3 regions of the Oryzihumus sp. JJN4-3R genome follow, and region 3 is predicted to be linked to each of the others. Evidence: riboswitches for the same ligand, from Rfam matches in the RefSeq annotation. Region 3 holds a riboswitch; each other region holds the start of a gene.
The links. Region 3 has a riboswitch for cyclic di-AMP ahead of AC3ANM_RS13675 (transglycosylase family protein). Riboswitches for the same ligand answer to the same signal wherever they lie in the genome.
Positions count from the first base shown of each region.

Region 1 (2,188 bases), 820 kb from region 3:
ACGAGTCGTCGTTGACCGACGCGGAGGCCACCGGGCTGGGGTCCGGCTGGGAGGACCTCAAGCGCCGTGCGCAGGCCAACAACCTGGCCAAGCTGCCCGAGATCGAGACGGCCGTCGAGGCCCTCGTCGAGGGCGCCCTGCAGGAGGCCCAGCGGGAGCGGGCGGCGTTCCAGGCGCACAAGATCGCCGGGTCCGCCGGCACCTTCGGCCTGCCCGTCGCGTCGGAGCGTGCCCGGGAGCTGGAGCGCCTGTTCGCCCCACCCGGGCCGGGTCCCGAGCGTGCGCCGGAGGCGCAGTCGCTGGTCGCGCTCCTGCGTACTGAGCTGACCACGGGCTGAGCCGCCCGGCATACCCGTGGTGGGTATGCCGGGTGCTCGCCTCAGCGGACGCGGCCGAAGTAGACCGAGCTGGTCCAGATCGGCACGAGGCTGACCCGCCGACCGGGCTTGGGGGCGTGCCAGATCATGTTGCGGCCGGCGTAGATGGCCACGTGGTAGATCCCGCTCCTGTTGTGGAAGAAGACCAGGTCGCCGACGCGGGCCTGCGAGCGGCTGACGTGCAGGGCGGCGCGGTACTGCTGGGTGGTGGTGCGCGGAAGGCGCTTGCCGACGCGGGCGTAGGACCACATGGTCAGGCCCGAGCAGTCGAACTTGCGTGGACCGGCGGCGCCCCAGACGTAGGGGGCGCCCTTGCGGGAGGCGGCCTGCTGCTCGGCGCGGTACGCGAGCGTCGCGGCTGAGGCGGACTCCGGGGTGCCGATGACGGTGGTGGCCACCGTGCCGGCGCCCGCGAGCATCACGGACAGGGCTGCGGACAGGGCGAGGCGGGAGAGACGAGGGTGGAGCATGGGGGATTCCTTCGGAACCGCCTGCGAAAGATGACCTGTCGGGTTCGGGCGCCGAAAGTTGCCCGGCCAGCCGTGGCTGGCTTGACCCCAAGAGACGCGTCGCGTCTCGTCGTGCTTGGGTCTTCCGCTCCTGTCACAGACTGCAGTGGACTCGACTGTGTTATCCGGCGGGTGACAGGACTCGGCGACCGCTCGGACCGCCCCACCCGTTCTGGTGGGGGTCTTGGGCCTCGGCCCGGGAGAGCGTCGTCGCGGTCCCGGCAGGACGCTCCCTGGCTGGGCGTGGTCCCTGAGGCGTCTTCGACGGTAAGTGCACGAATGGGACGCACCGGACGCTCTCGGGGGCAAATGACCCGAAAGGACTACCTGTTGACTAGTCACCGGTCGGCGCCGAAGGGGGAGTACCCGAAAACGAGAAGCGGCCCCGTCCCGGAGGATGAGGCCGCCTGTGTGTCGTCTGGTGCGCCGTCAGGGACTCGAACCCCGAACCCGCTGATTAAGAGTCAGCTGCTCTGCCAATTGAGCTAACGGCGCGCGGGGAGGAAGGTATCAGGAACTGTGCCTCGACGGCGAAACGTGAGGTCAGCAGCGGTCTCGCGGCCGCCGGGCCTGATGCGAACGCCGTTGTCGCACAACGACAAAGCGACCCCGTCCCGAAGGAGGAGGCCGCCTGGTCGTTCCTGGTGCGCCGTCAGGGACTCGAACCCCGAACCCGCTGATTAAGAGTCAGCTGCTCTGCCAATTGAGCTAACGGCGCAACGAGGAAGAAGTTATCAGCAGGTGGGTCCAACGACGAAATCCGGGTCCCGCCGCCGTCGGGTCACCCCCGGCGACGGTCCCAGAGCAGCGCGCCGGCCCCCACGACGAGCAGCAGCAACGCCCCGGAGAGGACCGGAAGGTGCGCCGTCAGCCAGGGCTCGCCGCCCTCGCCCGCGAGCGAGGTCGGGGCTCCGGCCGGCGCCGTCGCGGCCGCCGTCCGTGACGCTGCCGGTGAGCCGCCGCCAGTCGTCGGTGACGGCTCCGCGGCCAGGCGCAGGGTGAAGCGGGACTGCCCGAGGACCGGGTGACCGTCGTCGCTCACCACGCGGAAGGCGACGCGGTACTCCCCGGACCCCAGGCCCGGGGTCAGCGGGGCGGACACGTGGCTGCCCTGGACGCGCGCCGGGCCCCCGGTCACGTCGGCCCCGTCCGGACCGGTGATGACGACGGAGGTGAAGCGCTGCGAGACGGGCTCGTCGAAGACGAGCTCGACCTCGCGCGGTGCGCTGGTCAGCGTCGCGCCGTCGCGGGGGGAGACCGAGACGAGCGTCGCGTGGGCGGAGGCCGGTGCAGCGCCGGCGA
Region 1 is NZ_CM173229.1:3,676,488-3,678,675, forward strand. It holds gene AC3ANM_RS17505 (Hpt domain-containing protein) at 1-338, shown strand, start outside; gene AC3ANM_RS17510 (C40 family peptidase) at 380-847, opposite strand; cyclic di-AMP (ydaO/yuaA leader) riboswitch at 851-1,005, opposite strand; tRNA gene AC3ANM_RS17515 (tRNA-Lys) at 1,306-1,381, opposite strand; tRNA gene AC3ANM_RS17520 (tRNA-Lys) at 1,529-1,604, opposite strand; gene AC3ANM_RS17525 (copper resistance CopC family protein) at 1,668-2,188, opposite strand, start outside.
Region 1: another riboswitch for cyclic di-AMP. It lies ahead of AC3ANM_RS17510 (C40 family peptidase); the one in region 3 lies ahead of AC3ANM_RS13675 (transglycosylase family protein).

Region 2 (2,188 bases), 260 kb from region 3:
CACGTTGTCCTCGGTCGAGGTCTCCAGCGCCGCCGCCGTGCCGTCGCGGTCGCAGCGCTGCAACACCGGCGTGAGCACGGCCGACCCGAGCCCGCGCCCCCGCGCGCCCGGCGCCGTCCCCACGGTCGCGAGGTACCACCGCGGCTCGTCGGCGTGGCGCGCAGCGACCGCCTCGTCGGCGGCGGCCACCAGAACAGCCCGTTCGCCGAGCAGGCGCGGAGCATCCTCCGAGAGCCCCCGGGCCAGCTCCTCGGGCAGCTCGGGGCACCCGGGAGCCAGCCAGGCCGCGGCGCTGGTGCCGTCCACAGCCATCCACACCTGGCCGAGGTGGCTGACCGTGGCGCCGAGGTACAGCGCGAAGGAGTCGCGCAGCCGCTGCGACCGCCCTGCCCGAGGGAAGGCCCAGTCCGTCCAGACGTAGCCGTCGAGCGCCTCGGCGAGCAGCCCCGCCAGCGCCGGGACGTCGGCCGCGGTGGCCAGCCGGACCTGGCTCACGGGCCCACCTGACCGGGGACACGGAACACCCGGCCGACCACGGTGAGGACCTCGGGCGCTCCGCGGGAGCGGAGGACGACAGCACGCATGGGCCGGAGACTACGGCGGCGACCCCACGGCATACCGGGGCTTTTGCGTCCCGGGACGGCGAACGGCCCGAATCCGACTGCAGGGGAAGCGGATCCGGGCCGTTCAGCGCATCAAGGGTCAGGGGCGACCGTAGGTCACCGCCGTGGTCCAGATGGCGCGCTTGGAGACGACCGCACCGGAGTGCGGGGCGTCCCACATCATGCCGCCGCCGGCGTAGATGCCGACGTGGTAGGCCGGGGAGCCGAAGAAGACCAGGTCACCGGGCTGCGGGGTGCTGACCCGGGTCACCGCCAGCCGCTGCTCCTCGGCGGTCCGCGGCAGCGAGACACCGATCTTGTTGAAGACGTACTGCGTGAAGCCGGAGCAGTCGAAGCCCGAGGGCGTCGTGCCGCCCCACACGTACGGCACACCGGCGTACTGCGCCGCGACGGCGAGGACGCTGGTGGCCGGCGCGGGGACGCTGACCGACAGGGCGGGACGGGTGGTGGACCGGCTGATCGTCGGGGTCGACGCCCGCTGGACCGGAGCCGCGTTGACGGGGGCCGGAGCGGGCGCCGGAGCGGGCTTCGGCTTCGGGGCGACGACGGGCTTCGGCGCGATGCTCTTGAAGCCCACCTCCCCGAAGCTCGGGGTGACGACCGACGGTGCCGTGGCCGGCGCGGCGACCGCGACGGTGCTGGGCGCCGCGGACGGCTCGATCACCGGCGCCTGCGCGGTGGTCTGTGCCGCCGAGGCGGGCACAGCGAGCGAGGCGACGATGCCGCCGGAAACGGCCAGGACGGCCGACGCGCGGCCGGCGTTCTGGCCGAGCACGGCGGAGACGGGGTTGCTGGGAGAGGACTGGGCGCGATGGCGCCCGGAATGGGGCTGGGACACGACGAACACACCTCCGGACGCCTGCGAGGTGAGCTGTCGGGTTCGGGTGGGAGAGAGATCACCCGGTCCGGGTCTGCCGATGACGAGGCCAGCGGCGGGCACGGACTTCACCCCAAGGAGTGCCGAGGCACCCCGGAAGGTGGGTCCCCCGCTCCTGCCGTACGGGTTTACAGGGGTGCCTCGCACCGGTGGCAGGATTCGGCGGGCCGGCGAGAGGGCTCCTTGCAGGGGGTCAAAGAGCGCGCAAACCGTATCGAACCGCCCAGTGAATTGTCACGCCGAGGTCACGAATGGGCACACCAATGACCAAGGTCCCTAGCGCTGGGCGTCAGCGTGGCACTCGCGCGATGTGCACGTCGGCGCCCCGGTGCAGCTCGATGCCGCCCTCGTCGTACATGCGCCACAGCTCGTCCAGGCACCGCCGCTCGAGCTCGGACTGGTCGGCGGCGGCCAGCGACCGGAACCACCCGACGAACCCGTGCGACATCTGGAACTCCCACATGACCCGCGGCGAGGGGACCGGCAGGCGCACCTCCAGGCTGCCCACCCACGGGTCGACCAGGCCGGAGGCGCCCACCAGCGCATCCACGTCGATCGGCCGGGCCACCTGGACGGCCCCGCGCGCCGGGTGGAAGTCCCGCGCGACCTCGTAGAACCGGGACCACCGGCCGCCGTCGTCGACCGGCCCGGGCACGGTGACGACCACCTGCCCCCCAGGGCGCACCAC
Region 2 is NZ_CM173229.1:2,605,721-2,607,908, reverse strand. It holds gene AC3ANM_RS12325 (GNAT family N-acetyltransferase) at 1-495, opposite strand, end outside; gene AC3ANM_RS12320 (C40 family peptidase) at 703-1,461, opposite strand; cyclic di-AMP (ydaO/yuaA leader) riboswitch at 1,465-1,646, opposite strand; gene AC3ANM_RS12315 (class I SAM-dependent methyltransferase) at 1,790-2,188, opposite strand, start outside.
Region 2: another riboswitch for cyclic di-AMP. It lies ahead of AC3ANM_RS12320 (C40 family peptidase); the one in region 3 lies ahead of AC3ANM_RS13675 (transglycosylase family protein).

Region 3 (2,188 bases):
CCGGCGGTCACCGCCGGGCCTTCTCGTCCTGCCTCTAGGGGGAGCAGGAGGTCCGCTGGAACCAGGACCCGCCGGAAGGGGGATCCGGCGGGGGCCCTGCAATCAGCGGTGTCTGTTGAGCCAGCTCTGCAGCGCGCGCACCGTGGGCGCGTTGAGGGAGCCGGCACCGTCCTGGTGCGCGTGGATGTGACGCTGCAGTGCGCGCACCGTCTGGGGGCCGATGACGCCGTCGGGTGTGGCGTGCACCTTGCGCTGCAGGGCGGCGGCGGTCATCGGGCCGAGGATGCCGTCCTGGGAGGTGCCGACCCAGCGCTGGACGCGGCGGACGGTGCTGCTGTCGAGCGCACCGGTGACGGCCACGCGACCGACGGCGCGGTTGACGACGTGCTTGACCGGGATCGAGCCGGTCGGCAGGGACCGTCGCATCAGGGAGCGGGAGACGTCGACGCTGCCGGTGCCGCCGTTCGCCCGGGTCAGTCCGGCCTTGCGGCTGCACACCGGCCACGCGCCGGGGCCCTGCGCGGAGAGCACGCGCTGCGCCACCGAGATCTGCTCCTCGCGGCTGGCCTGGTCCGCGTGCGAGGCGTAGCGGGCGCCGCCGTAGGCGACCCAGGTGCTCTGGCTGAACTGCAGGCCGCCGTAGTAGCCGTTCCCGGTGTTGATCGCCCAGTTGCCACCGCTCTCACACGAGGCGACGGAGTCCCAGACGGACGAGGCCTCCGCGGGCCCGGCGACCGCGATACCGGTCGTGACCGAGGCGGCACCGGCGATGGCGACACCGGCCGCGCGTGACTTGTTGACCCCCTGGGGTGCGGCGTGACGGGGCACGTACCTCCGGGCATGCCGAGGGCTGTAGTGCATCGAGGCGTCCTCTCCTGACTCTGCGCCGGAGAGGTCAGCTGTCGGGTTCGGGCGTGTCAGGCGTGCCCGGCCGGCGGACCGGCTTCACCCCAAGGCCGACCCGAAGGTCGGCCAACATCATGGGTCCCCCACCCTCGCCCATGCCCGGAGAGGTTCCGGTGAAGTGCCCGCCGGACGAGGTTTGGCGCTGCGGGCACGCTGCGTGTGGTCGGTATGCAGTTGTGGCGAACCCCCCTGTTCTATAACGGAACTGCATCGGGACGGGGCGCTTTCCCCGAGATTTTCCCAACCAGACGTCAGCGGATAGACAAGATCGGCCCGGTATGCCGTGAATGTCCGGTTCCAGCCCGCCCCATCAGCCACCCCGGTATGCCGGTGACCGTCCCGTCCCAGCCCGGCGCCGCCGGGCCTGACGGGCCCAGGTCAGCGCCAGCGGGCCCGGCGCTGGCGGACGATCTGCCGGTCGAACGGGGAGGCCATGAGGTCGCCGAGGACGACGCCCGTGGCGATGGCCAGCGCCGCCGCCGAGGCCGTGAGGAGCACCGTGAACCCGGTGGAGGTCGAGGCCACGCCCTGCCCGACGACCGAGCCGGAGACCAGCTCGGACATGCCGCGGAACAGCGCCAGCCCCGGCAGCAGCGGGCCGACGGCCGGCACGACCAGGACCAGGGCTGGCGCGCCCATCCGCAGGGCGATGAGCCGTCCGCCGAAGCCGACCAGCACGCACGCGATGGTCAACGCGGTCAGCGAGCCCAGGCCGAGCGTCTGGTGCACCAGCCCGGTGACGAGCGTCCCGATGCCGCCGAGGACGGCGGTGGGCAGCAGCAGCCTGCGGCGCGTGCGCTGGGCGATGGCCGAGGCGAGGGCGCCCAGCGCCCCGGCCACGACGAGCAGGCCCAGCGGCGCCCCGGCGCCCTCGACCGCGATCTTGGGCAGCTTCACCCCCAGGGCGAACGCCTGGTCCAGCCGGACCGTCACCGACAGCGCCGCCGCGACGCCGGTGATGATGCCGGCCGCGGTCAGGCCGACGGTGAACAGCCGCCCGGCGCCGGTGACCGGGTAGCCGGTGATGGCGTCCTCGACCGCCGAGACCATGTGCCGGCCCGGCAGCAGGACCACGATCCCCGCCGCGACGATGTAGGCCATGTCCGCCCGGTTGAGGTCCACGACACCGACCCGGCCGAGCAGCATCGAGGACCAGGCGACGCCGGTGGCGATCGCCCCGCCGACGGCGGACAGGTAGAACGAGGGCAGCCCGCGGGAGGCGAGCACCCGGCCGACCCGGTCGACCGCCACCGCCGACAGCAGCGCCAGGCCGACCGCCGGC
Region 3 is NZ_CM173229.1:2,861,303-2,863,490, reverse strand. It holds gene AC3ANM_RS13675 (transglycosylase family protein) at 103-861, opposite strand; cyclic di-AMP (ydaO/yuaA leader) riboswitch at 871-1,032, opposite strand; gene AC3ANM_RS13670 (threonine/serine exporter family protein) at 1,285-2,188, opposite strand, start outside.